4 regions of the Raoultella sp. genome follow, and region 1 is predicted to be linked to each of the others. Evidence: predicted binding sites of a transcription regulator. Region 1 holds the regulator's gene; each other region holds the start of a gene.
What was found. The regulator Fur, encoded in region 1, represses iron uptake genes when iron is present. The targets are predictions, from matches to a motif close to ATAATAATGAGAACNACTATCAA.

Region 1 (7,398 bases):
GTTTCTGCTGAAATCTTTTGTTGACGGCCAGTGGCGCTTTAATGTGCCGGTATTATGGGATCAATATCCGCACATCGTGGGCTGGCACACGGTTCCCGCCTGGCCCCATCCGACCTTGTTCATTCCGGGGGGCAACTCTCCCTACGTCACCGATGACTACCGCGATACCCTGCTCGCCCAGTTCCCGCAGGCGCGGGCGCACGTCATCGCCGGTGCCGGCCACTGGGTACATGCGGAGAAACCGGAAGCCGTCCTGCGCGCTATTCGTCGCTATCTAACCGCTTTGCAGGCTTAACTGACTAAAAACTGCCCGACCGCGCTGCAGAATGCCCGCGGTCGTTGGCGCAGCGGTTCGCCTGATGTATTATGGCGCGCTATCTGTGTCGGCTATAGCCCGGCAACTTGTTTCCCCGAAGTCACTCTGAATCATGGCAAAAGAACAAACGGACCGTACGACATTAGATTTGTTCGCAACCGAGCGTCGCCCGGGTAGACCAAAGACCAATCCGCTTTCGCGCGATGAACAACTGCGCATAAATAAACGCAATCAGCTCAAACGCGATAAAGTTCGCGGCCTGAAGCGTGTGGAGTTAAAGCTCAACGCTGAAGCGGTTGATGCGCTCAACGAACTGGCGGAAGCTCGCAATATGAACCGCAGCGATTTGATCGAAGAGATGCTAATGAACCAGCTGGCAACCCTGCGCGGTTGGGACAAAGCCTGAAAATCCTTAAAAAAAAGACTTTCATGTAGCAGAGTGTGCAGTCGGGCGTGATTGCTGTTTCCGCGCCCTCCCCTGTTCTGCTATGATTGCCTTTATCTGCGGGCATTACGCCACTACCACATCATTAAGTTTCAAGAGGTTATTTTACTCATGGCAATCATCGGCATCTTTTTTGGCAGCGACACGGGCAACACCGAGAATATTGCAAAAATGATTCAGAAGCAGCTTGGTAAAGATGTTGCTGATGTTCACGACATTGCCAAGAGCAGTAAAGAAGATCTGCAAGCCTACGATATCCTGCTGCTCGGCATTCCGACCTGGTACTACGGTGAAGCTCAGTGCGACTGGGATGATTTTTTCCCGACGCTGGAAGAGGTCGACTTTAACGGTAAACTGGTTGCGCTGTTTGGCTGCGGCGATCAGGAAGACTACGCGGAATACTTCTGTGACGCGCTGGGCACCATCCGCGATATCATTGAGCCGCACGGCGCCACCATCGTTGGCCACTGGCCAACTGCGGGCTATCATTTTGAAGCCTCTAAAGGCCTGGCGGATGACGATCATTTTGTCGGTCTGGCTATCGATGAAGACCGCCAGCCGGAACTGACCAACGAACGCGTGGATAAATGGGTTAAGCAGGTCGCTGAAGAACTGCACCTCGAAGAGATCAAAAACGCCTGATGCCGGATGATTGTGTGGCGTTATCATAAATTTTCGCCGCATTAATAGATAGAAGCAATCAAACAAATAGCTACAAGTTTTTAACTTTTAATCACATATCTGTACAATGTCCTCTGATTTAACGAGGTCAGGTGACGCAGTTTGTAGCTGGTGCCTCGTTTTTGACAGCATACAAGGCCCGATACTTGCAGTTTTCATTTGACGATGGCAGTTCTATAATGAGACGCATTGCATCGGGTGATTCTCTGTATTACTTCCGCTGATGGAAGTAGATCGTTTAGCAACAGGACAGATTCCGCATGACTGACAACAATACCGCATTAAAGAAGGCTGGCCTGAAAGTCACACTTCCACGATTAAAAATCCTGGAAGTCCTGCAGGAACCGGATAACCATCACGTCAGTGCGGAAGATTTATACAAGCGCCTGATCGACATGGGTGAAGAGATTGGTCTCGCTACTGTTTATCGCGTGCTGAACCAGTTCGACGATGCTGGCATTGTGACTCGCCACAACTTCGAAGGCGGTAAATCTGTTTTCGAACTGACCCAGCAGCATCATCACGATCACCTTATTTGCCTCGATTGTGGCAAAGTGATCGAATTCAGCGATGAGTCTATCGAAGCGCGTCAGCGTGAAATCGCCCACCGTCATGGCATCCGCCTGACCAACCACAGCCTGTACCTTTACGGTCACTGTGCGGAAGGCGACTGCCGTGAAGATGAACATGCACACGACGCGCAGGAAAAGTAATTTTCCTGCCGCGTTAAGCGCAAAAAGCCAACCTGACAGTTGGCTTTTTTTATGCGTGGAATCTGCCGCTCGACCTTCCCTCCCGGGCGATGTTGCTTTACTGTGAAATTCCTTTCCGTCTTACCCGAGAATCGACATGGAACTTCGTCAGCTACGTTACTTCGTCCGGATTGTGGAAACCGGCAGCATGGGCAGCGCTGCGCTCGATCTCAATATTGGCGTCTCGGCGCTCAGCCAGCAAATGACACGCCTGGAAAATGAACTCTCCATTCGCCTGCTGCAGCGCACCTCACGCGGCGTCACTCCCACCAATGCTGGCCTGGCCTTTTACTCTCAGGCGCAGCTGGCGCTACGCCATGCTGATGATGCGATCCTTGCTGCCCGGGAAGCTCGCCTGTCCGGGCACGTCAGCGTCGGCATGGCTCCCAGCACCGCATCAATACTGGGGATGCCTTTTATTAATGCGATGCGGGAAAGCTATGCTGATGTGCGCCTGCACGTCGTGGAAAGTCTCTCCGGCAATCTGGAACGAATGATCAACACCCGCCAAATTGATTTAGCCGTCGTTTTCCAGAAAGAGAAAATCCTGCGCTGGAGCGCCAGACCCATCCTCGAAGAACGGCTATTTTTGATTGGAACCTACGCCGTACTGACCGAGATTGCTGACGACACCATTTCCCCCTCGCAGCTGGCGAATATTCCCCTGATTATGCCCAGTCAGGGTCACGGCCTGCGCGGCAGGCTAGAGGCTATCAGCCAGGAACATGCCCTGAAGCTGGACATTGCCGCCGAAATTGATGGTCTGACCCTACTGATGCGCGCCGTGCGCAGCGGTCTTGGAGCGACACTGCAGCCCGGGGCTGCAATTTCCCACCTTGATAAAGAGGCATTAAGAGTGATCGGCGTCCATAACCCGATACTCAGTCGCCCCAACTTTTTAGTGAGCCTGTCTGACGATGAGCTCACTCCGGCAGGCCTCGCCGCCCGCGTGGTGCTCAGCAAAGTCATGCGCCAGCTGGTGGAAACTGGCCACTGGCCTGGGGCCACTCTTTACGCCAACTAAAGAGGTCTTTAGCCGAGCAGCATAGCGCCCACACAACTCCTGCGTATACATTTCAATTACAGATTTAACAATTGGTTAAAGAGTAATGGAGTCTACGATGGTTGATGTACTGGTGATTGGCGGAGGCAATGCCGCGTTATGTGCCGCCTTAACCGCCCGCGAAGCAGGAGCGTCGGTGCTGTTGCTTGAGGCTGCCCCACGCGAATGGCGCGGGGGAAATTCCCAGCATACCCGCAATTTACGCTGCATGCACGATGCGCCGCAGGATGTGCTGGTGGACAGCTATACCGAAGAGGAATTCTGGCAGGATCTCTGGCGAGTCACCGAAGGCAATACCAATGAAGCGCTGGCGCGTCTGGTGATCCGCACCTCGTCGCAATGTCGCGACTGGATGCGCCAGCACGGCGTTAACTTTCAGCCTCCCCTCTCCGGGGCACTGCACGTGGCGCGGACCAATGCGTTCTTCATGGGTGGCGGCAAAGCCCTGGTGAATGCCTACTACCGGAGCGCGGAAAAGCTGGGCGTACAAATTCGTTACAATACGCCGGTGCAGGCGCTTGAGCTACGCAACGGCACGTTTGTCGCAGCCATCGCGGGAGAGGAGCGCATTGCCGCCAAATCCTGCGTACTTGCTGCCGGTGGTTTCGAATCCAACCGCCAATGGCTCCGTGAAGCCTGGGGGGAAAACGCGCGCGGCGAGTGGCCTGCCGATAACTTTCTCATTCGCGGCACCCGCTTTAATCAGGGGGTACTGCTCAAATTTATGATCGATGCTGGTGCAGATATTATCGGCGATCCCTCTCAGTCGCACTGCGTGGCGATTGATGCCAGAGCACCGCTGTATGACGGTGGCATCTGTACCCGCGTGGACTGTGTCTCGTTAGGGGTGGTGGTTAACCGTGACGCGGATCGCTTTTATGATGAAGGCGAAGATTTCTGGCCGAAGCGTTACGCCATCTGGGGACGTCTTGTTGCCCACCAGCCGGGGCAAATTGGTTATTCCATTATCGACAGTAAAGCGATCGGCCACTTTATGCCGCCGGTTTTCCCTGGCGCGCAGGCTAATACGCTGGAAGAACTGGCCCGCCAGCTAGGCCTGGATGCTATGCGCTTTACCCACACGGTGAATCAATACAATCAGGCCTGCCAGCCGGGACAATTCGATCATACCACCCTTGATAACTGCGTAACGGCCGGTCTGACGCCGCCGAAAACTCACTGGGCACGCCCGATCGATACCCCGCCTTACTACGGATATGCCCTGAGACCGGGGATAACTTTCACCTATCTGGGGCTGAAAGTGAATGAACATGCGGCGGTTCACTTCGCCGGACAGCCAAGCCGCAATCTGTTCGTTGCTGGCGAGATGATGGCCGGCAACGTGCTTGGTAAAGGCTATACCGCAGGCGTTGGCATGTCTATCGGCACGACCTTTGGGCGTATCGCCGGCAAAGAGGCCGCCCTGGCCGCAGGTAAGGAGGCGCACCATGAAGCCGCTTGAGAAATTAATCATCGAGGCTCAAATTCTTAGCGAGCCAGAAGCAGAAGTCGAACGCGTCATGCAGGTCTGTAATGCCTGTCGCTATTGTGAAGGCTTTTGCGCGGTGTTCCCGGCGATGACCCAGCGCCTTGAATTCGGTAAAGCAGATATTAATTATCTGGCGAACCTGTGCCACAACTGCGGTGCCTGTCTGCATGCCTGTCAGTACGCGCCGCCGCATGAATTTGCGATTAACGTGCCGAAGGCGATGGCAGAAGTCAGGCTGGAAACGTATCAACATTATGCCCAACCAGCCGCTTTCGGCGCGCTGTATCGCCGGGCGGGCGTGACCGTTACGCTGACGCTGGTCTTTGGCCTGATTCTCTTTTTACTCCTCGCGATGGGGTTGAAAGGCTCGCTGATTCATCCCCCTTTAGCGGGCGATTTCTACCAAATCTTCCCGCACAGTCTGCTGGCGTGGATGTTTGGTTCGGTGTTTATTGTGGCGATCGGTTTGCTCATGGCGGGCGTTGTCCGCTTCTGGCGAGAGATCTCTCCCGGCACGCCGCGCTCCGCAGACATTGCCGAGGCCTCACACAACGCGTTGACGCTGAAATATCTTGATGGCGGACACGGCAAGGGCTGTAACGAAGCGGATGATGCCTTTACGTTAATGCGCCGTCGCTTTCACCACTTCACCTTCTACGGTTTTATGCTCTGTTTCACTGCTACCCTGGTTGCGACGGGATATCACTACTTCGCCGGTTGGGAAGCGCCCTACCCGTTTTTCAGCGTTCCGGTGCTCCTCGGCACGCTGGGCGGTATTGGTCTTGTTGTCGGCCCGGCGGGCCTGCTGTGGCTGAATCTGAAACGCTCAGCGCTGCATGGCGACCCGCGGCAGAAGCCGATGGATCGCGGCTTTATATTGCTGCTGTTGCTGACCAGTCTGACTGGCCTGGGACTACTGGCGGGGAGAGAAACATCGTGGATGGGTATTCTGCTCGCCATCCATCTCGGCGTGGTCATGGCACTCTTTTTGACTATCCCTTACGGAAAATTTGCCCACGGATTTTACCGCTGCGCTTCTTTACTCAAATGGGCGATAGAGAAGCGCCGTGGAAAGCAAACGGGGGTCGCTGGCGACTAACCCACACACTCTTACCTCTATAAATACAAGATAAAGACAATGGAGAGCAAACCCTATGACTCAATCCACATCGCGCGCCGGAACCTTCGGCGCAATACTGCGTGTGACCAGCGGTAATTTCCTCGAACAGTTCGACTTTTTTCTGTTCGGTTTTTACGCTACCTATATCGCAAAGACCTTCTTCCCGGCGGAGAGTGAGTTCGCCGCATTAATGTTGACCTTTGCCGTTTTTGGCTCCGGTTTTTTGATGCGCCCTATCGGGGCTATTGTGCTGGGCGCCTATATCGACAGAATCGGTCGACGCAAAGGGCTAATGGTGACCCTGGCGATCATGGGCTGTGGCACGCTGCTGATCGCCCTGGTTCCCGGTTATCAAACCATCGGCATCCTGGCACCAGTGTTGGTTTTACTGGGGCGGTTGCTACAGGGGTTTTCCGCTGGCGTGGAGTTAGGCGGGGTTTCCGTTTATCTCTCTGAGATCGCCACGCCAGGAAATAAAGGCTTCTATACCAGCTGGCAGTCTGCCAGCCAACAGGTGGCGATCGTCTTTGCTGCACTGATTGGCTACGCTCTGAACGCCACGCTGGGGCACGATGAGATTTCCGAATGGGGCTGGCGGATCCCCTTCTTTATTGGCTGTATGATTATTCCGCTAATTTTTGTTTTACGCCGCTCGCTCCAGGAAACGGAAGCCTTTTTACATCGGACCCATCGTCCTGACACCCAGGAGATTTTCACCACGATGGCTAAAAACTGGCGCATCATCGGCGCTGGCACTCTGCTGGTGGCGATGACGACAACCACATTTTATTTTATAACCGTCTATACCCCGACCTATGGAAGAACGGTTTTGCACCTCAGCGCGCGGGATAGCCTGATTGTCACGATGCTGGTTGGCATTTCCAACTTTATCTGGTTACCAATCGGCGGCGCAATTTCCGATCGCATCGGGCGTCGCCCGGTGCTAATGGGCATTACCATACTTGCTCTGCTCACCACATGGCCAATGATGAACTGGCTTACCGCCGCGCCGGATTTCACGCGTATGACGCTGGTGCTGCTCTGGTTCTCGTTCTTTTTTGGTATGTACAACGGCGCAATGGTTGCTGCACTCACCGAGGTGATGCCTGTGTATGTGCGCACCGTGGGCTTTTCACTCGCGTTCAGCCTCGCCACCGCCATTTTCGGCGGCCTGACGCCGGCTGTCTCTACCGCACTGGTTCAGATGACTGGCGATAAGAGTTCACCGGGATGGTGGTTGATGTTCGCCGCACTGTGCGGACTCGCCGCTACCGCGATGCTGTTTGGTCGTCTCAGTCGCAATTATCAACCGGCGGAACATAAACTCTGAAACGCCAACGGGCGGAGATAATACTCCGCCCGTTTTCTTACTGTCGCCCGTTTTATTTCGTCGTGTTGTTGCTGCGAATCTCTTTCCAGATGCGATCGCAACGCGCTTTCACCGCCTGGTCGTTACCGGTACGGGTTGCCTGAATACACTGTTGGTAATCCAGAACGCGCACGCTTTCCTGGTTGGCAAACGCCTGATGCTG
Region 2 (7,398 bases), on a different contig from region 1:
AGTAACAGACCCGGTACGGCAACGGCGCGCACCGTGGTCGTAGAAAACGACATAATTCACATCCCTGACATGATAATGATAGTAATTATCGTTATCGATTCTATTCAGTTATGTTAGCATGGCGGCCCACAAGAATGGTATACGCAAAATCATTCAGAATGCATCGCGGCGGCAAACGCACGCTTGCCTGGAAGTATCGCTAACCGTATGACCGGGCTAAGGAAGTACTGCCAATAAGCACGCTGCCTGAACGATCGCGCGTTGATGGAAAAGAATAACAAGGCGCTGTCATGAACCGACAATCCCGGCTGCTGAACCTTAGTCTGCTGCAAACCCATCCGGCGTTTCGCGCCGTCTTTATCGCCCGTTTTATCTCGATCCTGTCGCTCGGCCTGCTGGGCGTGGCGATTCCGGTCCAAATCCAGATGATGACCCACTCTACCTGGCAGGTGGGGCTCTCGGTCACTTTGACCGGCTGCTCCATGTTTGTTGGCCTGATGGTCGGCGGTGTGCTGGCGGATCGCTATGAGCGGAAACGTTTGATTCTGCTGGCGCGAGGGACCTGCGGTGTGGGGTTTGTCGGTCTGAGCCTCAACGCGCTGCTGCCTGAGCCGTCGCTCATCGCTATCTATCTGCTGGGTATCTGGGACGGTTTTTTTGCTTCGCTGGGCGTGACGGCGCTGCTGGCGGCGACGCCGGCGCTGGTCGGGCGTGAAAACCTGATGCAGGCCGGCGCGATCACCATGCTGACGGTGCGTCTGGGTTCGGTGATTTCGCCGCTGATCGGCGGTCTGCTGCTGGCCACCGGCGGGGTGGCCTGGAACTATGGCCTGGCGGCGGCGGGTACGTTTATCACCACCCTGACCCTGCTGAGGTTGCCGCGGCTACCGCCACCGCCGCAACCGCGGGAACACCCGCTAAGGTCATTGCTGGCGGGGCTGAAGTTCCTCTTCAATAGCCCGCTGATTGGCGGCATTGCCCTGTTGGGCGGCCTGCTGACCATGGCGAGCGCGGTGCGGGTGCTTTACCCGGCGCTGGCCGACGGCTGGCAGATGTCGGCCTCGCAGATTGGTTTGCTGTATGCCGCTATTCCGCTGGGGGCAGCGCTGGGGGCGTTGACCAGCGGTCAACTGGCACAAACGGCAAAACCGGGCGCCCTGATGCTAATGACTACCGTCGGCTCATTTGTCGCCATCGCGCTGTTCAGCCTGATGCCGTTCTGGGCGCTGGGCGCGCTGTGTCTGGCCCTGTTTGGCTGGCTGAGCGCAATCAGCTCTCTGTTGCAGTACACCCTGATTCAGACCCAGACGCCGGAAGCGATGCTCGGGCGAATTAACGGCCTGTGGACCGCGCAGAACGTCACTGGTGATGCCATTGGCGCCGCGTTGCTGGGCGGGCTGGGGGCGATGATGACCCCGGTAGCGTCGGCGAGCGCCAGCGGTTGGGTGCTGGTGATTGTCGGCGTAATACTGATGGGACTGCTGCGGGAGTTGCGTCGCTTCCAGCGCCCTGAGACGGTCAGCGAAAGTTAAAGGCGGTGAAATTTCCCGGCCAGGCGCTGCGCCTGCCGGGAATGAAGATTAGCCGAAGAGGGTAGCGAGGCGTTGCAGCACCAGCATGGCACTGTAGTAATCGAGACGGAATGTTTCTGTACCGAGCGGATAGAGGCGTTTGTTCTCTACCGCCGGGAGGTGCGCCAGCAGCGGGTTGGCGTAAATGGCCGCCGCATCTTTATCGTCGCCAGCGAACAGGAACAGGCTTTTGCCATTCAGGCCAGCGGCTAAATTCTCGCCGCCCAGCTGGATAATGTCATGGCGTTTTCCCTGGCTCTGGCTGGTATGCAGACCGGCAGGCAAAGTCGCCAGCGTGAAGCCCAGTTGTTCAAGCATCTGGCCCTGAGCGGATTCCGGCGTCCACAGGTTGGCGCTGTGGGCGGCGGCGGTATAGACCAGTGCGCTCACCGGCTGCGGTGGCAGTGTCATCTGTTGCTTCAGCGTGGCGAGCTGCTTATTGAACTCCGCAATGCGCGCCGTCGCCTGCTTTTCCTGGCCGGTGATGTGCCCCAGTTCAGTCAGCAGCGCCTGCCAGCTTTTGTCGTCGTAATTAATTATGAGCGTCGGTGCGATGGTGGAGAGCTGGTCGTATAGCGCGAAGGCGGAATCACCGCCGGTAGCGCTAATCAGAATCAGATCCGGCATTTGTGCGGCCACGGCTTCGGCGCTGGGTTCGCCGATGTACAGGCGTGCGAGCTTACGTTCTTTCGCGACGGCGCTCCATTGACGCAGAAATCCCTGATCATCCGCTACGCGGTTGTTCGGCGTGGTTGCGCCGCTGGCGATGACGGGCGCGTCAATCGCCAGTAAGGATCCGGTGAGAGTGACGCTGGTGGAGACGATGCGCAGTGGTTTGCTTTCCAGCGTATGCACGCCGTGGCTATCGGTCACCTGACGCGGCCAGTCGGCCGCCAGAGCGGAGGTCATTCCTAAAAGCACCAGCCCGCAGGCCAGCAGGGTACGGCGACATAATGTGGACAAATTCACGAATTCGCATCCTGATTAAGTTGATATAAATGCGTCTCATTTTCAACTTTGTCGCAGGTGGATGCAAGCGTAAGTCGCACAACATGCCGTTTGTACGGTTGACATGGCAGGCAATACCTTTTAGGTTAGCCAACCAAAATATAAATGATAATTATTCGTAATATCTTTATCGTTTTTGGAGAATGATATGGAAACGTCATTGGCCGAGGATGTACAGGAACAAAAAATGACTCTGTCGCCGGAAAGCTTCTTCTTTATGTCGCCGTACCGCAGTTTTCGTACCGCGGGCTGTTTTCGCCGTTTTTCTCATTCTGCCGCCGATGGCGCGCTGCTCAACGGGAAATTCCAGCAGAACATGATGGCCGCGTTTACCGATGCTAAGGCTGCCGGGATCCGTAAACCGTTGATGGTCGGCGCTATCCCGTTTGATACCAACCAGCCTTCTGAGTTGTTTATTCCCGAGCGCTGGGAGAATTTCTCCCGCACCGGTAAACAGCAGTCGGCGCGCTACTTCTCCACCCCGACGGCAATGGATATTGTGGATCGTCAGGAGATTCCTCAACAGGATACGTTTATGGCGATGGTTGAGCGGGCGGCTGAGCTGACTGCGACGCCGGAAGTGGACAAGGTTGTCCTGTCGCGTCTGATCGATATTACCACCCGTGAACGAGCGGACAGCGGCGCGCTGCTTGAGCGCCTGATCGCGCAGAATCCTGCCAGCTTTAATTTCCACGTGCCGCTCTCCGACGGCGGCGTGCTGCTGGGTGCCAGCCCGGAGCTGCTACTGCGCAAAGAGGGCGATCGTTTCAGCTCGCTGCCGCTGGCCGGTTCGGCCCGTCGCCAGCCGGATGATGTGCTGGATCGTGAAGCGGGTAACAAACTGCTGGCTTCTGCAAAAGATCGCCACGAGCACGAGCTGGTGACCCAGGCGATGAAGACGGTGCTGACTCCGCGCAGCCGGGAGTTGTCGCTACCGAATTCCCCGCAACTGGTTACCACGCCGACCCTGTGGCACCTGGCGACGCCGATTGAAGGGACCGCGCTGGCCCAGGAAAACGCGATGTCGCTGGCCTGCCTGCTGCATCCAACCCCTGCCCTGAGCGGTTTCCCCCATCAGGTGGCGAAACGGCTGATTGCCGAGCTTGAACCGTTCGATCGCCAGCTGTTCGGCGGCATTGTTGGCTGGTGTGATGACGAAGGTAACGGCGAGTGGGTGGTGACGATTCGCTGCGCCCGTCTGCATCAGCGTACGCTGCGTCTGTTTGCCGGTGCGGGGATTGTTCCGGCTTCCTCCCCGCTGGGGGAGTGGCGCGAAACCGGCGTCAAACTGACGACCATGCTGAATGTGTTTGGCTTGAATTAAGAGGCACTGATGATTGCATTTAACCGTTGGCCGGAAAATTTTGCCGCCCGCTACCGAGCAAAGGGCTACTGGCAGGATTTGCCGCTCACCAACCTGATTACCCGTCATGCCGACAGCGACGTCATCGCCATTATCGACGGCGATAAGCAGTACAGCTATCGTCAGTTCAATCAGCAGGTGGATAACCTGGCTTCGTCGCTTCAGCGTCTGGGACTGAAGCGCGGCGAAACTGCGTTGGTGCAGCTGGGCAACGTCGCCGAATTCTACATCACCCTGTTCGCGCTGCTGCGTATCGGAGTGGCGCCGGTGAATGCGTTGTTCAGCCATCAGCGCAGCGAACTGAATGCCTACGCAACGCAAATTGAACCCGCGCTGCTGATTGCCGATCGCGAGCATGCGCTGTTTGCCGATGACCATTTCCTGAATAGCTTTGTTGAGCAGCATGCGTCAGTACGGGTTGTGCTGCTGCGCAACGATTGCGGAGAATACGATCTGGCGGCGGCGATCGCGCGGCCGGCGGAGAACTTTATCGCTAATCCGACACCCGCAGATGAAGTGGCTTTTTTCCAGCTCTCCGGCGGCAGTACCGGCACGCCAAAGCTGATACCTCGTACCCATAACGACTACGACTACAGCATCCGTCGTAGCAACGAAATTTGCGGCATCAGCGCGGAAACCCGCTACCTCAACGCCCTGCCTGCCGCCCACAACTATGCGATGAGCTCGCCGGGGTCTCTTGGCGTGTTTCTCGCCGGTGGCCGGGTGATTCTGGCCGCCGATCCGAGCGCTACGCTGTGCTTCCCGCTGATTGAACAACATCAGATTAACGTTGCTTCGTTGGTACCACCGGCGGTCAGCCTGTGGCTACAGGCGATCCGCGAAGGGGCAGGGAACGCGCCGCTGCGTTCGTTGACGCTGTTGCAGGTTGGCGGCGCACGCTTGTCGGCAACGCTGGCGGCGCGGATCCCGGTGGAGATTGGCTGCCAGCTTCAGCAGGTTTTCGGCATGGCGGAAGGGTTGGTGAACTACACCCGCCTCGACGACAGCCCGGAACGCATTATCAATACCCAGGGTTGCCCGATGTGCCCGGACGATGAGGTTTGGGTCGCCGATGCCGACGGCAACCCGCTGCCGCGCGGTGAGGTGGGGCGTCTGATGACCCGCGGTCCATACACCTTCCGCGGCTACTACAACAGTCCGCAGCACAACGCTGAAGCGTTTGATACCGAAGGTTTTTACTGTTCCGGCGATCTTATCTCGATCGACGAGGACGGATACATCACCGTGCAGGGACGGGAAAAAGATCAGATCAACCGCGGCGGCGAGAAGATCGCGGCGGAGGAGGTTGAAAACCTGCTGCTGCGCCATCCGGCGGTGATCCATGCCGCGCTGGTCAGCATGGAAGATAGCCTGCTGGGTGAGAAAAGCTGCGCGTATCTGGTGGTGAAAGAGCCGCTGCGCGCGGTAGCGGTACGTCGCTTCCTGCGTGAGCAGGGCGTCGCAGAATTTAAACTGCCGGACCGCGTGGAGTGCGTGGATGCGCTGCCACTGACGCCGGTGGGCAAAGTCGATAAAAAACAATTACGCCAGTGGCTGGCCTCACGCGAGCCGGGCTGAAGGAGAAGAGAGAATGGCTATCCCTGAATTACAGGCTTACGCGCTGCCGGAAGCCAGCGACATCCCGGCGAACAAGGTGAACTGGGCTTTTGAGCCCTCCCGCGCCGCGCTGCTGATCCACGATATGCAGGAGTATTTTCTCAACTTCTGGGGGGAAGAGAGCGCGATGATGGCGAAAGTGGTGGCGAACATTGCCGCGCTGCGCGACTTCTGCAAACAGAATAATATTCCGGTGTTTTACACCGCGCAGCCGAAAGAGCAAAGCGATGAAGATCGCGCCCTGCTTAATGATATGTGGGGACCGGGCCTGACCCGCTCGCCGGAGCAGCAGCGCGTGATTGCCGCGCTGGCGCCCGATGAACACGACACCGTGCTGGTGAAGTGGCGCTACAGTGCGTTTCACCGTTCACCGCTGCAAGAGATGCTCAAAGAGAGCGGTCGCGATCAACTGATTATTACCGGTGTCTATGCTCATATCGGCTGTATGACCACCGCTACCGACGCCTTTATGCGCGATATTAAACCGTTCTTCGTCGCCGATGCGCTGGCGGACTTTAGCCGTGATGAACATCTGATGTCGCTGAAATATGTTGCCGGCCGCTGCGGTCGCGTCGTCATGACCGAAGAGCTGCTGCCGCTGCCGGCCTCAAAAACGGCGCTGCGGGCGCTGGTACTGCCGCTGCTCGATGAATCCGACGAACCCATGGATGACGAAAACCTGATCGATTACGGTCTGGACTCCGTACGGATGATGGCGCTGGCCGCCCGCTGGCGCAAAGTGCAGGGCGATATTGATTTCGTCATGCTGGCGAAAAACCCGACCATTGATGCCTGGTGGGCGCTGCTCTCTCGTGAGGTGAAATAATGGCCGCGCTGGATTTTCAGGGGCAAACCGTTTGGGTCACCGGCGCCGGTAAGGGGATTGGCTACGCAACGGCGCTGGCATTTGTTGAAGCCGGCGCTCGGGTGAGTGGTTTCGATCTCGCTTTTGAGGGGGATGACTATCCGTTTGCCACCCACACGCTGGATGTTGCCAATGCGCAGCAGGTGGCCGAGGTATGCGGGCATCTGCTGAAAGGCATCGATCGGCTGGATGTGCTGGTTAACGCCGCGGGGATTCTGCGCATGGGCGCGACCGATGAGCTGAGTCTGGACGCATGGCAGCAGACTTTCGCCGTCAACGTCGGCGGGGCGTTTAACCTGTTCCAGCAGACGATGGGCCAGTTCCGTCGCCAGCAGGGTGGGGCCATCGTCACCGTCGCCTCCGATGCCGCGCATACGCCGCGCATCGGCATGAGCGCCTACGGCGCCTCAAAGGCGGCGCTGAAAAGTCTGGCGTTGACCGTGGGCCTGGAACTGGCGGGCAGCGGCGTACGCTGTAACCTGGTCTCTCCGGGCTCCACCGACACCGATATGCAGCGCACGCTGTGGATGAGTGAGGATGCCGAGCAGCGCCGTATCCGCGGTTTCGGCGAGCAGTTTAAGCTCGGGATCCCGCTGGGTAAAATTGCGCGCCCGCAGGAGATTGCCAGCACGATCCTGTTTCTCGCTTCCGAGCACGCCAGTCATATCACGTTGCAGGATATCGTGGTAGACGGCGGCTCGACGTTGGGGGCGTAAATGGCCTGGAAACGTCAGCTGACGCTGGAGGCGCTGAATGCCACCAGCGAGAATACGATGGTCGCTCACCTGGGGATAGTTTACACCCGGCTGGAAGAAGGGCTGCTGGAGGCGAGTATGCCGGTTGATGCGCGTACGCATCAGCCGTTTGGCCTGCTGCACGGTGGTGCCTCCGCGGCGCTGGCGGAGACGCTGGGATCGATGTCCGGCTGGCTGATGAGCGAAGAGGGCCAGTGCGTGGTGGGGACCGAGCTGAAT
Region 3 (7,398 bases), on a different contig from region 1:
GCTGTTTGTCTCCCACCACGCCGAAGATGCGCCGGACTGCATTACCCATCGTCTGGAGTTTGTTCCCAGTGGAGACGGTTACACTTATCAGGTCGGTCCACGCGCTGATTGAGCCCGAACAGGGGGCCATCCCCCTGTTTTTTTTCAGAGAAATAACCAGAAAAGCCATCAACAAACTGTTTTTAAACATAAAAACAAAAAAATCTTGCACGATGTCATTTGGTGTAAGCGATTCCACCAATTTGGCCTGTGTCACACTTTCTACTTCTTTGGTATGCTATCTTCATCACACACGATAAGCCTATTGGAGCGAATCATGAAAGTACTGGTTACAGGTGGTAGCGGTTACATTGGAAGTCATACCTGCGTTCAACTGCTGCTGCAGGGACATGAAGTGATTATTCTCGACAATCTCTGCAACAGTAAGCGCAGCGTATTGCCGGTCATTGAACGTCTCGGCGGGAAAACAGCCACCTTTGTCGAAGGCGACATTCGCAATGAAGCGCTGATGACGGAAATTCTGCACGATCACGCCATTGAAGCAGTGATCCACTTTGCCGGCCTGAAAGCCGTCGGCGAATCCGTCGCGAAGCCGCTGGAATATTACGACAATAACGTTACCGGTACACTTAAATTAGTTTCCGCTATGCGCGCCGCCAGCGTGAAGAACTTTATTTTTAGCTCCTCGGCGACCGTCTACGGCGATCAGCCGAAGATCCCTTATGTCGAAAGCTTCCCGACCGGCACGCCGCAAAGCCCGTATGGCAAAAGCAAGTTGATGGTCGAGCAGATCCTGACCGACCTGCAAAAAGCCCAGCCGGACTGGAGCATTGCGCTGCTGCGTTACTTCAATCCGGTCGGCGCGCATCCGTCAGGCGACATGGGCGAAGATCCGCAGGGTATCCCGAACAACCTGATGCCTTACATCGCGCAGGTGGCCGTGGGTCGCCGCGAATCGCTGGCCGTTTTCGGCAATGATTATCCGACTCCTGATGGCACCGGCGTACGCGACTATATCCACGTCATGGACCTCGCCGATGGCCACGTTGCGGCGATGGAAAAACTGGCGGGCCGCGAAGGCGTACACATTTATAACCTCGGCGCAGGCGTCGGCAGCAGCGTCCTCGACGTGATCAATGCCTTCAGCAAAGCCTGCGGCAAACCTGTCAATTACCACTTCGCACCGCGCCGCGATGGCGATCTGCCGGCCTACTGGGCGGATGCCGAAAAGGCCGACCGCGAGCTGAACTGGCGCGTTACACGCGACCTTGACGAGATGGCGCAGGACACCTGGCACTGGCAGTCCCGTCATCCGCAGGGTTACCCAGACTAAGGAACCGTCATGAGCATATTTAACCCCGTCGACCATCCGCATCGTCGTTATAACCCGTTAACCGGGCAGTGGATTCTGGTATCACCGCATCGCGCCAGGCGCCCCTGGCAAGGGGCGCAGGAAACGCCGGCAAAATCAACTTTGCCGACGCACGATGCGGATTGTTTTCTGTGTCCGGGTAATACCCGCGTCACCGGCGACACGAACCCGAATTACACCGGTACCTACGTGTTTACCAATGACTTTGCGGCGTTGATGACCGACACTCCCGATGCCCCGAATAGCGACGATCCGCTAATGCGCTGTCAAAGCGCACGCGGCACCAGCCGGGTCATCTGCTTCTCGCCGGATCACAGCAAAACGCTGCCTGAGCTGAGCATTGAAGCGCTGGAAGGCGTGGTTAATACGTGGCAGGAACAGACGGCCGAGCTGGGCCAAACGTATCCGTGGGTGCAGGTTTTTGAGAACAAAGGGGCAGCGATGGGCTGCTCCAACCCGCACCCGCATGGCCAGGTCTGGGCCAACAGCTTCCTGCCGAACGAGGCAGAACGCGAAGATCGTTTGCAAAAAGAGTATTTCGCCGTTCAGGGTTCACCGATGCTGGTGGATTACGTTCAGCGCGAATTAGCCGACGGCAGGCGGACTGTCGTTGAAACTGAACATTGGCTGGCCGTCGTACCTTACTGGGCGGCCTGGCCCTTTGAGACGCTGCTGCTGCCGAAAGCGCACATTCAGCGCCTTACCGATTTAACCGCAGCCCAGCGCAGCGACCTTGCGTTGGCGCTGAAAAAGCTGACCAGCCGTTACGACAACCTGTTCCAGTGCTCATTTCCATATTCCATGGGCTGGCACGGGGCGCCGTTTAATAACAAAGAGAATCATCACTGGCAGCTCCACGCTCACTTTTATCCGCCGCTGCTGCGCTCTGCGACGGTACGCAAATTTATGGTCGGCTACGAAATGCTGGCCGAAACTCAGCGCGATTTGACGGCCGAACAAGCCGCCGAACGCCTGCGGGCAGTGAGCGACGTCCATTTTCGCGAATCCGGAGAATAACAATGAGTCTGAAAGAGAAAACCCAAACCCTGTTTGCTGAAAAGTTCGGCTACCCTGCCACCCACGTTATTCAGGCACCGGGCCGCGTCAATCTGATCGGCGAACACACCGACTATAACGACGGTTTCGTGCTGCCCTGCGCGATTGATTACCAGACGGTGATCAGCTGCGCGCCGCGCACCGACCGAATTGTCCGAGTGATTGCCGCCGATTATGACAATCAAACCGACGAGTTCTCCCTCGATAAGCCAATCGTCAGCCACGAGACCCAGCAGTGGTCAAACTATGTCCGCGGAGTGGTGAAACACCTGCAGAAGCGCAACAACCATTTTGGCGGCGCCGATCTGGTAATCAGCGGTAACGTGCCGCAAGGGGCGGGTTTAAGCTCTTCCGCTTCGCTGGAAGTGGCCGTCGGCACCGTGTTCCAGCAGCTGTACCATCTGTCGCTGGACGGGGTGCAAATTGCCCTCAACGGCCAGGAAGCGGAGAACCAGTTCGTCGGCTGTAACTGCGGCATTATGGACCAGCTTATCTCAGCGCTGGGTAAGAAAGATCACGCCCTGTTGCTTGACTGCCGCACATTAGGAACCAAGGCCGTCTCTATGCCGAAAGGCGTAGCGGTGGTGATCATCAACAGTAATTTTAAACGGACGCTGGTCGGCAGCGAATACAACACCCGCCGCGAACAGTGCGAGACCGGCGCGCGTTTCTTCCAGCAGCCTGCTCTGCGCGACGTCAAAATCGATGAATTCAATACCGTTGCCCATGAGCTGGATCCGGTGGTTGCGAAACGCGTCCGCCATGTCCTGACCGAAAATGCGCGTACGCTCGAAGCCGCCACCGCGCTGGAAAAAGGCGACCTGAAACGTATGGGGGAACTGATGGCGGAATCTCATGCCTCGATGCGCGATGATTTTGAAATTACCGTTCCGCAAATTGACACGCTGGTCGAGATCGTCAAAGCCACCATCGGCGATAAAGGCGGCGTACGCATGACCGGCGGCGGATTTGGCGGCTGCGTCGTGGCGCTGGTGCCGGAAGAGTGCGTTGATGCCGTTAAGCAAGCCGTCGCCCAGCAGTATGAAGCGAAAACCGGCATTAAAGAGACCTTCTACGTTTGTAAACCATCACAGGGGGCCAGCCAGTGCTAAACCAAACGACAGAACTGGCGCCGGACGGGCAGCCGTGGAACCTGATCACCCTGCGGAATAATACCGGGATGGTGGTTACGCTGATGGACTGGGGCGCGACGTTATTATCCGCCCGGGTACCGCTGGCCAATGGCGAAGTTCGCGAAGCGCTGCTCGGCTGTGCGACGCCGGAAAACTATACCCGTCAGGCGGCCTTTCTCGGCGCCTCCGTGGGCCGCTATGCCAATCGTATCGCCAACAGCCGTTTTCCGCTGGATGGCCAGACGGTCCAACTGACCCCTTCTAACGAGGCCGGTCATCAACTGCATGGCGGGCCAGACGGCTTCGACAAACGTCGCTGGCAGATAGTCAGCGCCGACGAACATCAGGCGCTATTTGCCCTCGTTTCCGATGACGGCGACCAGGGTTTCCCCGGTAACCTGAAAGCCACGGCGCACTACCGTCTTAGCGAAGATAACCGCATCGCCATCGCGTATCGGGCGACAGTTGACAGGCCCTGTCCGGTCAACCTGACCAACCACGTCTACTTCAACCTGGACGGCGGGCAGACGGACGTCCGCAACCACCAGTTGCAAATTTTCGCCGATAGCTACCTGCCGGTGGAGAGCGACGGTATTCCGGGAGGTGATTTACAGGATGTCACCCGGACCAGCTTCGATTTTCGCGCGCCGAAAACCGTAGCGGTCGATTTCCTTCGCGATCCCGATCAGCAGAAAGTAAAAGGGTATGATCATGCTTTCTTGCTGCAGACAAAAGGCGATGCTCGCAAGGCAGCGGCCCATGTCTGGTCTCAGGATGGCCAACTGCAGATGACGGTGTATACCTCCGCCCCTGCCCTGCAGTTTTATTCGGGTAACTACCTGGGCGGTACGCCGTCACGAACGGAACAGCCGTACGCCGACTGGCAAGGACTGGCGCTGGAGAGTGAATTTCTGCCGGATTCACCAAATCACCCGGAATGGCCTCAGCCCGACTGCATATTGCGCCCGGGCGAGGAGTACGTCAGTCTGACGGAATATCAGTTTATTGCCCGATAAGCCCCCAGGCCCTCCTCCCGGAGGGCTTTTTTTTCGTCATTTTGCTGCAAATTACGCCACTTACAGACAAAAACATAACCGCCGATTTACAAGCATCTTACACTGAGCCACTATTTTCGCTATGGTTAGGGATAAGCATTGCCGCGACTCAAATTGCGGCAATATAATGAGAATTGTTATCATTAAAATAAAGTTTGAGGAGTAAGTGTATGGCTGTAACTAAGCTGGTACTGGTCCGTCATGGCGAAAGCCAATGGAACAATGAAAACCGTTTCACCGGTTGGTACGATGTCGATCTGTCTGAGAAAGGCGTAGGTGAGGCAAAAGCGGCAGGTAAGCTGCTAAAAGACGAAGGCTTCAGCTTCGATTTTGCTTATACCTCTGTGCTGAAACGTGCCATCCATACTTTGTGGAACGTCCTGGATGAGCTGGATCAAGCCTGGCTGCCGGTTGAAAAATCCTGGAAACTGAACGAGCGCCACTACGGCGCATTGCAGGGTCTGAACAAAGCTGAAACCGCTGAGAAATACGGTGATGAGCAGGTTAAACAGTGGCGCCGTGGCTTTGCCATTACTCCGCCGGAGCTGACCAAAGATGACGAGCGTTACCCGGGCCACGATCCGCGTTATGCCAAACTGACCGATAAAGAGCTGCCGGTAACCGAAAGCCTGGCGCTGACCATCGAGCGCGTAGTGCCTTACTGGAACGAAACCATTCTGCCGCGTCTGAAAAGCGGTGAGCGCGTGATTATCGCCGCTCACGGCAACTCCCTGCGTGCGCTGGTGAAGTACCTGGACAATATGGGCGAAGACGAAATTCTTGAACTCAACATCCCGACAGGCGTCCCGCTGGTTTATGAGTTCGACGAAAACTTCAAACCGATCAAACACTACTATCTGGGCAATGCGGATGAAATCGCTGCAAAAGCCGCCGCGGTAGCAAACCAGGGTAAAGCGAAATAATTTTCGCCAGCCATAAAAAAGCGTGGATTGATCCACGCTTTTTATTGGTCCTGAATCCCGGCGTCGCGACACTCTGCCGGGCCAGGCCGCAGATTAACCGCGACGGACTTTTACCGCATCTGCCAGTTGACGCAGGATAGTCTCGGTATCTTCCCAGCCGATGCAGGCATCGGTGATGCTTTTACCATAGGTCAGCGGCGCGCCGCTCTCCAGGCTCTGGTTCCCTTCCACCAAATGGCTTTCAATCATCACCCCTATAATCGCCTGCTCGCCGCCAGCGATTTGTCGACAAACATCGGCGCCCACTTCCATCTGTTTTTTGAACTGCTTGCTGGAGTTCGCGTGGCTGAAATCAATCATCAGCTGTACGGGCAGGCCCGCTTTCGCCAGACCCACTTTCACTTCAGCAACGTGCTTCGCACTGTAGTTCGGCTCTTTACCACCGCGCAGAATGATATGGCAGTCGCTGTTGCCACTGGTATTCACAATCGCCGAATGACCCCATTTGGTCACTGACAGGAAGCAATGCGGTGCGCCAGCCGCGTTAATCGCGTCGATGGCTACTTTTATTGTCCCGTCGGTGCCGTTTTTAAAACCTACTGGACAAGAAAGGCCAGATGAAAGCTCGCGATGCACCTGTGATTCCGTGGTACGCGCGCCGATTGCTCCCCAGCTCATCAGGTCAGCGACATACTGCGGGGTGATCATATCAAGGAATTCACCTGCCGCAGGCAACCCGCTGTCGTTAATCTCCAGCAACAGCTTACGCGCGATACGCAGACCGTCGTTGATGCGGAAGCTGTTATCCATATGCGGATCGTTGATAAGCCCCTTCCAGCCCACGGTAGTACGCGGTTTTTCAAAATAAACGCGCATCACCACTTCCAGTTCGCCCTTCAGCTCTTCACGGAGCGTCAGCAGGCGTTCAGCATACTCTTTCGCTGCGGCAGGATCGTGGATAGAGCACGGGCCAATCACGACCAGCAGACGATCGTCGTTGCCTTTAAGGATCTGATGGATCGCTTTACGAGCGTGCGCCACGGTGTTAGCAGCATTTTCGGTCGCGGGGAACTTTTCCAGGAGTGCAACGGGAGGTAATAATTCGTTGATCTCTTTAATACGTAAATCGTCGTTCTGATAATTCATTTTCTTTCCAGCGTTGCCATACTTAATCAATTGTGTGCAATGCTTTCAATCTAACTCGCCGCCAGAAAAGTGTAAACAGACTTTTACAGTCGCAATGGTAATTGACTGATTAAATAGATAAAAACAATACAAACTATCAGAATAGTGAAAAATAAAACATCACACCCAGTTATAAAAACTAAAAAATACAAAATTAAAAAAATTATATATTAAATAAATGAGGGGTTTCTCGACTTTACTCCACATTCCCGCATTTTCCCCTGATTGTTGCCTCATTTCCGGCTTGTTGAAGATCAATGCCACAGCACCTTGTTCTATCGGCACTGGCTGATGGAACAGATGCCCGATTGTGGTTAATCTGTAATAAGGTCAGAGACTCATTGATAAAATAATGACAGGATTCTGTAATGGCACATGCTCATACTCCGTCAGAAACCACCGATCGCGGTAACGAAAAACGTCTGTTGCAGGCTTTTATTGTCACCGCCGGATTTATGCTTGTTGAAGCCATCGGCGGCGTCGTTTCAGGCTCGCTGGCGCTACTGGCTGATGCCGGTCATATGCTCACCGACTCAGCCGCTCTCTTGTTCGCTCTGCTGGCGGTCCGCTTCGCCAGCCGTCCCCCCAATACCCGCCATACCTTCGGCTGGCTGCGTCTGACGACGCTGGCGGCATTCATCAACGCCATTGCGCTGGTGGTGATCACCATTCTG
Region 4 (7,398 bases), on a different contig from region 1:
GCCAACGCGATGATCGAGCCAGGTTCGGCTGTCACAGACCTCATTGTTGACCGGCATCGCCAGGGAGTTGATCCGCAGGGTGCCGTTCTCCCCCAGCAGTTGGGTGCTGGTGTGGTGGCGCAATACCGCACCGCCGAGCAAAAAGCTGCTGCTGAAGGCCGAAGCATCACGTCCCAGCAAGAGATCGTTGTGGGCAAAGTGGTTGCTCTGCGCATTTTCAAATGCCAGTTTGATATGCTGCAGATGGGCATTATCCGCCACCGACATCGTCAGACGCGCGCCGGTAAAGTGGCGCTGTTCATCCAGGCTCAGATAGTGCTCGATAATCGTGGCCCCGGCGCCGGTTTCCAGTTCAAGATGATGGCGATAGTGGGCAGTGTTCACCTCGTCGCCCGTCCCCCCACGCGTTACATGCATGAGCAGCAGCGGCCTGGACGGCCGCTGATGACGTTTTACGCGGATTCGGGTCACGGTCTGTGCAAGGCTCTCCGTGAGATGCAGGAAAACTTCCGGCTGCACCGGGTCAGGCAACCCCTGCCGATCGGCCTCCACGCTGACGTCGTAACCGCTGTCGGCCAGGTTGTCGCTTAACGTCTCGCTGAGCAACCCATCGATGAAGACCAGCCGCCATGCGTCCACCGACAGCGCCCGGAGATCCCGCTCTGTCGCCGTTAAAGTACCCGGCTGAAGCGCGACAAACCTGCCTTTGCTCAGCGTATCCAGCGGCGTATATTTCCAGTCTTCATGTTTGCGCGTCGGCAGACCGAGGCGCAGTACCTGCTGGAGATGCTGGCGGGCTTCGGGCGTTCGCCGCTCTCCCAGCGCCTCAAACAGATGATGCCACTGCTGCAACGCGTTACTGCTGTTCGGTAAGCCAGCCATAGCCCTGCTCCTCCAGTTGTTTGACAAGGGTAAAATCGCCGGATTTGACGATTCGCCCCTGATAGAGCACATGGACGTAATCAGGCTTGATATAGTCGAGAATACGCTGATAGTGGGTAACGATAATAAATGCGCGCTTGCCGTCGCGTAACGCATTAACGCCATCAGAGACGATCTTCAGGGCGTCGATATCCAGCCCAGAATCCGATTCATCAAGAATGCACAGGTCCGGCTCCAGCACGGCCATTTGCAGGATATCGTTGCGCTTCTTTTCACCGCCGGAGAAGCCCACGTTCACCGAACGAGTCAGTAAATCTTCCGGCATCTTCAGCAGTTTAATTTTCTCTTCCATGAGATCCTGAAAGTCGAAACGGTCTAACTCATCCTGGCCGCGATAGCCACGGACCGAGTTGAGTGCCGTTTGCAGGAAAAACTGGTTGCTGACGCCAGGAATCTCGACCGGGTATTGGAAGGCCATAAAAATGCCTTCGCCAGCGCGGTCTTCTGGCGCGAGGCTGAGCAAATCTTTACCTTTAAAATCCACGCTACCGCCGACCACCTCATAGTCTTCACGTCCGGCCAGCGTCGCAGAAAGGGTACTTTTACCGGAGCCGTTCGGCCCCATAATGGCGTGCACTTCGCCAGGACGGATTTCCAGATTTAATCCGCGCAGGATCTCTTTGTCTTCAACGGCGACCTGCAAATTTTTGATACTTAACATCTCGTTTCCCTTAATTCGTAAAGCCTGGCGCTTAGCCGACGCTGTGTTCCAGACTGATAGCCAGCAGTTTTTGCGCTTCGACGGCAAACTCCAGCGGCAGTTCTGAGAAGACATCTTTACAGAAGCCGTTGACAATCATCGAGATAGCATTGTCTTCGCTGATGCCACGCTGCAGACAGTAGAACAACTGGTCTTCGCCGATCCGCGAGGTGGTGGCTTCATGCTCCAGCTGCGCGCTGTCGTTGCGACACTCCACGTACGGGAAAGTATGCGCCCCGCAGTCCGGCCCAATCAGCATCGAGTCACATTGGGTGAAATTACGCGCATTGGTGGCGGTCGGCATAATTTTGACCAACCCACGGTAGCTGTTCTGGCTTTTCCCGGCGGAAATCCCTTTCGAGATAATCGTCGAACGGGTGTTTTTGCCGATGTGGATCATCTTGGTGCCGGTGTCTGCCTGCTGATGCCCGCTGGTCAACGCCACGGAGAAAAATTCGCCGATGGAGTTATCGCCGCGCAGAATGCAGCTCGGATACTTCCAGGTGATGGCGGACCCCGTTTCTGACTGCGTCCATGACATCTTGCTGTTTTCGCCTTCGCACAGCGCGCGTTTGGTGACAAAGTTCAAAATCCCGCCGGTGTTGTTATCTCCGGGGAACCAGTTTTGCACCGTGGAATATTTCACCTCGGCGTCTTTGTGAATAATCACCTCGACCACCGCCGCATGCAGTTGGTAGCTGTCCCGCACCGGGGCGGAACACCCTTCGATATAGCTGACGTAGCTGCCTTCATCAGCCACCAGAATGGTGCGTTCGAACTGGCCGGTTTTTTCGGCATTAATGCGGAAATAGGTCGACAGTTCCATCGGGCAACGCACCCCTTTTGGTACGTAGATAAAGGTGCCGTCAGAGGCCACCGCCGCATTCAGGGCGGCAAAAAAGTTGTCATTTCCCGGCACCACGGTGCCGAGATATTGCTTCACCAGCTCCGGGTGATCGTGGATCGCTTCACCAAACGAACAGAAGATAATCCCCTGTTCCGCCAGTTTTTCCCGGTAGGTTGTCGCGACCGAAACGGAGTCGAAAATCGCGTCAACCGCGACTTCGCGCCCTTCGCGTACCGGCACACCCAGCAGGTTAAAAGCCTCTTCGACTTCCTGAGTCAGATAGGCGCCGGGTCCGGTTTGCTGCACGGCGCCTGGCTCTGAAGCGCAGGTATCATCGCAGTTGCCGCAGGACGGCGCCGAATAATAGCTGTAATCCTGGTAGTTGAGCTTTTCATAGTGCGCTTTCAACCAGTGTGGCTCTTCCATCTCCAGCCAGGCGTGGTACGCATTTAGACGGAACGCGAGCATCCACTCAGGCTCATTCCGGCGGGCGGAAATGGCGCGCACCACCTCTTCGTTGATGCCTTTCGCCAGCTCGTCGGTCTTTAAGCGGGTAAAAAAGCCTTCTTTATAATTGAGCGGCCCGTCGGACCAGGTTTTGACATCGTCAGTTGCTTCAGTATTACGAGACATAGTTACTCCGCCTGAACCCCAAAGCTTTCGCCGCAGCCACATTCATGCTGCGCTTTCGGGTTATGAAACTTAAAGATTTCATTTAATCCTTCCCGAACATAATCCAGCTCCGTTCCGTCAATAAACGGCATGGCCTGCAGCGGCGCCCACAGTTTCGCCCCGTCGAGCTCAAACAGCAGGTCGTCTTCTGCCGGCTCGGCAATCAGCTCGAGTACGTAAGCAAAACCGGCGCAGCCGCTGGTTTTTACCCCCAGACGCAGCCCCTGCTTGTCGGGCTGTTGACTCACCAGGCCGCGAACATGAGCGGCTGCCGCAGAGGTCATCGTCAGACCACGCCAGCTAAATTCATCGGGATTGAAGGTTCCTGTCTCTAATTCCATCGCTCTACCTCATTGGTTAGCGCCATAAGGGCATACGACCATGTTAATGATAACGATTATCACTTCAACCCAGCCGGAGAAGGGATATTCCCCTTGCACACCCTTTTATCTCGCTTTTTATAAGCATAGACCCTCGTCTGCAGGTTATCAGGCGACTATTTTGTAATTTAATATATTGATAAATAATAAGTTATTTAGCTTTTTGTGGAGAGATGACGGGCAATGAGAAAGGTGCATCGGAAATACCTATTTTTGAAATCGAAAACAGTCCATTCAACATGATGAGCACTGACAGTCAAATCAATAGCTTGTTCTATGTGCCATTCGACGACAAGGCGCCATTTGAGCTGTTCTTTTAGAATTATCTATAAGTATCCTTCTGGATGGCTATTTGTTATCTGGTAAAGCCGAGCGGTTATCATGTTAAATTCGGACAAAAACCAGGAATAAAGGTTTTTTCTCTACCGGTAAATTGATGTACAATTCCTGCTTAAATTTCCTACAGTTTTCGGCCCTGAGTCGGAGGCAGTGCTTACCTGGAGTTTGTCTGTACAGGATGATAGATATCAGTATTATGTCGATGTGCATGGTGGTACTGCTGGTGATGAGCGTATTGCTGAACTAGGCCAGCCCCTCCCACTGCTTCCCACATCGGAGCTTCACATTCGTTATGAAATGAGGAGTTTTAGAGGATTCGCCCCCAGTGGGATTGTTCATCAATTACGTTGCCTCTAAGATTCCAGCCATATTCCAGCGAGGTAACGAAGATGAAAAGAACAATCATTGCTCTGTTAGCCACCGTGTCAATTGTTGCAGCCAGCGCATTTGCGGCAGATAAAAATGACGACCCTGTTCCCGCCGGAAATCAGGCTGGACAGCCGATGATGGATATGCCGCCAGGACGTGGCCCAATGCCCATGCACCTACCGCCACCATTCCCTCCGGGAAAACCGGTATTATTCTCAGCAACGGTTGCCACCGATACCCCGGCAGAGACTATTACTAAGCTGGCCGCGCTGATTCCGACAAGTAGCGCTAAACATTACGAAGTACGCGTGGAAGTCGTTCCCGTACCCGATCTGCCCTGAGTTATCCCGGCACCATATGCCGGTATCATTGACCGGCAATGTCAGTGACATAAAAAAAGCTGCCAGTTAACGTGGCAGCTTTTTTGCTATTTTGCGTCGGATTTGGCGCTCAATGTCTATATCTTCTTCGCCGACGGCGATGAGGATACCTGTGTGATGACGGTATATTAACTCTTAATCTTTCTGTAGATAAACAGGACGACTAATGCACCGATTACCGCCACGACAAAGCTGCCAAAATTAAATCCATCTACCTTACCGTAGCCAAAGAATGTGCTGATCCAACCACCTACAACCGCACCAATGACCCCCAGAATGATAGTGACGATAAACCCGCCGCCGTCTTTACCTGGCATAATCCACTTCGCCAAAATACCGGCAATAAGCCCAAAAATGATCCAGGAAATGATACCCATAGTTAACTCCGTCCTCTTCGTTACTCACAAGTATTTCGTACTTAAAATAGTAGCATATGTAGCGTTAATAATTCATGAATTATATTTTTAACGCCGATAACTTGCTGCACTGGCCGCTATGGTCTACATATCATGGGGTCGGTGCTAATGCGCAAGGAGTTAAGAATGGGCTATTACGTGATTAAAAAATCTGAGAAAAGCGTTTCACAGCCATGGTATTTCCTGCTAAAAGCGGATAACCATGAAACCATCGCCACCAGTGAAATGTATTCTTCGAAGGAGGCGGCGAAAAAAGGAATTGCCTCAGTACAAAAGAATGGTCCCAGCGAAACAATCAAAGATGAAACGCAATAAAATCTGCTGAATATAAGGGGGAATATATTCCCCCTTATATTTGAACGAGAATAGCCTCAGCCCGCTGCGGCTATCTCAGATTACCGCCGTGGTCAGACGCGAGGAGCAGCATAAACGCCCCTGTTCATCAAAGATTTCAATCTGCCACACCTGATGACGCGATCCGACATGCAACGCTTTACAGACCCCCCTGACCCGACCACTGCGCACCGAGCGAATGTGGTTGGCATTCACCTCCAGCCCTACCACCTTCTGCGCGCCTTCACTGCACAAATAGCCGGCAACCGAGCCCAGCGTTTCTGCCAGTACCACGGATGCTCCGCCATGTAGCAGACCAAACGGCTGATGCGTGCGACTATCCACTGGCATGGTGGCTTCGATGGTATCATCGGTGACACTGGCAAAATGAATATCCAGCAGTCCGACCATATTGCCGTCACCCATGCGGTTAAGCTGTTCCAGCGTTGTCTGACGTTTCCAAATCATCCAATAATCTCCAGCAGCGCCTGCAGCGGATGACGAACACCGCTGCCTTCAATACGCTTCACCTGACTGCGACAGGAGTATCCGGTCACCAGGCAACGGTTGCGCGGTAACCGCTGGATCGCCTGTTGCCAAGAAAGCGCATAGATATCCAGCGAGTTGGCATGGTTTTTTACCTCGTGACCGTAGGTTCCGGCCATCCCACAACAGCCCACGCTGACGTTCTCCAGTTTCGCACCGAAGCGCGCAAAAATTTCTGCCCACTGCTTCGGTGCTGCGGGTAGCGCCGTGACTTCCGTACAGTGACCAAACAGATACCAGGCTTCGCCACCATTCTCCTGTTCACGAGCTTCCGGCAGCGCCTGCGGCAGCCACTCGTGCACCAGCATCACGCGGAAATCACCTCGTTTGTCACCCAGTACCTGGTTGTACTCATCGCGATAGCACAGCACCAGCGCCGGATCGACCCCAACCATCGGCATGCCTAGCTGCGCCACACGGTTGAGAAAGTCTGCGGTTTTCTGCGCCGTACGCGCAAAGCGCGAGAGGAACCCTTTGATATGCTGCGCCTTACCATTTGGTGAGAACGGCAACAGTACCGGCTGGTAGCCCACTTTTTCAACCAGACGGACAAAATCGGCCACCACCTGCGCATCGTAATAGCTGGTGAACGGATCCTGCACCACCAGCACCATTTTGGCTTTCTGCACGGCGCTGAGCGTTTCCAACTGCTCCAGCGTCATGTTTGCCGAGCGATGTCCCACCATTCTCTGCTTCAGTGATGGAGTTGAGAGCAGCGGCAGATCCACCATCCCGATGTGTTTCTCTGACAGCTTGCGCATCCACGGCTGGTTAATAAAGAAATTGAATGTCTTCGGCGCCTGAGCCATCAGCGGCGCATAGGATTCCACCGTCGCCACCAGATGATCGCGAACCGGCCGCAAATAGCGGCTGTGGTAAAGTTGCAGGAAGCGCGAGCGGAATTCCGGAACATCAATTTTAATCGGACATTGGGTAGAGCACGCTTTACAGGCCAGACAGCCGGACATCGCCTCTTTGACCTCATGGGAGAAATCATACTCCCCCTTACGGGCATGCCAACTGTTGCGGGTCCGTGCCACCAGAGTACGCAGGCTGGCGCGTTTTTCCGGCAGATCTTTTTCCAGCTGATTGGGGTCGATACCACGATCCGCCAGCAGACGCAGCCACTCGCGCACCAGCGTTGCGCGCCCTTTCGGCGAGTGGATGCGGTGATTGCTGACCTTCATCGACGGACACATCGGGCTTTTAACATCAAAGTTGAAGCACAGGCCGTTACCGTTACACTCCATCGCGCCGCGCCATGCGCTGCGCACCGCGATCGGGATCTGGCGATCCCAGGTGCCGCGTTTCACGGCGTCCACTTTCATCATCGGAGCATCTACGCCTTCCGGCGGACAGATTTTCCCCGGGTTTAGACGGTTGTGCGGATCGAACGCTGCTTTGACTTTTCGCAGCTCTCCGTAAAGCTCTTCGCCAAAGAATGCCGGACTGTACTCGGCACGGAAGCCTTTTC

Region 2: fepB (Fe2+-enterobactin ABC transporter substrate-binding protein) is a predicted target of Fur. The motif match lies at 2,679-2,701, and genes of this name have one in related genera.
Region 3: gpmA (2,3-diphosphoglycerate-dependent phosphoglycerate mutase) is a predicted target of Fur. The motif match lies at 4,744-4,766, and genes of this name have one in related genera.
Region 4: sufA (Fe-S cluster assembly scaffold SufA) is a predicted target of Fur. The motif match lies at 3,543-3,565, and genes of this name have one in related genera.

What each region holds. Positions count from the first base shown of each region.
Region 1 is NZ_JBCNNS010000017.1:42,890-50,287, reverse strand. It holds gene ybfF (esterase) at 1-295, shown strand, start outside; gene ybfE (LexA regulated protein) at 429-722, shown strand; gene fldA (flavodoxin FldA) at 873-1,403, shown strand; gene fur (ferric iron uptake transcriptional regulator) at 1,703-2,155, shown strand; gene tcuR (tricarballylate utilization LysR family transcriptional regulator TcuR) at 2,292-3,218, shown strand; gene tcuA (FAD-dependent tricarballylate dehydrogenase TcuA) at 3,316-4,719, shown strand; gene tcuB (tricarballylate utilization 4Fe-4S protein TcuB) at 4,706-5,845, shown strand; gene tcuC (tricarballylate/proton symporter TcuC) at 5,901-7,196, shown strand; gene ACZAHD_RS04720 (ChiQ/YbfN family lipoprotein) at 7,249-7,398, opposite strand, start outside.
Region 2 is NZ_JBCNNS010000028.1:17,646-25,043, forward strand. It holds gene fepD (Fe(3+)-siderophore ABC transporter permease) at 1-53, opposite strand, end outside; gene entS (enterobactin transporter EntS) at 291-1,532, shown strand; gene fepB (Fe2+-enterobactin ABC transporter substrate-binding protein) at 1,581-2,480, opposite strand; gene entC (isochorismate synthase EntC) at 2,728-3,903, shown strand; gene entE ((2,3-dihydroxybenzoyl)adenylate synthase EntE) at 3,913-5,520, shown strand; gene ACZAHD_RS07235 (isochorismatase) at 5,534-6,385, shown strand; gene entA (2,3-dihydro-2,3-dihydroxybenzoate dehydrogenase EntA) at 6,385-7,140, shown strand; gene entH (proofreading thioesterase EntH) at 7,141-7,398, shown strand, end outside.
Region 3 is NZ_JBCNNS010000006.1:61,002-68,399, forward strand. It holds gene modF (molybdate ABC transporter ATP-binding protein ModF) at 1-112, shown strand, start outside; gene galE (UDP-glucose 4-epimerase GalE) at 317-1,333, shown strand; gene galT (galactose-1-phosphate uridylyltransferase) at 1,343-2,389, shown strand; gene galK (galactokinase) at 2,392-3,540, shown strand; gene galM (galactose-1-epimerase) at 3,534-4,577, shown strand; gene gpmA (2,3-diphosphoglycerate-dependent phosphoglycerate mutase) at 4,787-5,539, shown strand; gene aroG (3-deoxy-7-phosphoheptulonate synthase AroG) at 5,633-6,685, opposite strand; gene zitB (CDF family zinc transporter ZitB) at 7,093-7,398, shown strand, end outside.
Region 4 is NZ_JBCNNS010000025.1:35,675-43,072, forward strand. It holds gene sufD (Fe-S cluster assembly protein SufD) at 1-882, opposite strand, end outside; gene sufC (Fe-S cluster assembly ATPase SufC) at 857-1,603, opposite strand; gene sufB (Fe-S cluster assembly protein SufB) at 1,635-3,122, opposite strand; gene sufA (Fe-S cluster assembly scaffold SufA) at 3,125-3,502, opposite strand; gene ACZAHD_RS06695 (hypothetical protein) at 4,270-4,590, shown strand; gene ACZAHD_RS06700 (GlsB/YeaQ/YmgE family stress response membrane protein) at 4,758-5,006, opposite strand; gene ACZAHD_RS06705 (YegP family protein) at 5,172-5,360, shown strand; gene menI (1,4-dihydroxy-2-naphthoyl-CoA hydrolase) at 5,436-5,846, opposite strand; gene ydiJ (D-2-hydroxyglutarate dehydrogenase YdiJ) at 5,843-7,398, opposite strand, start outside.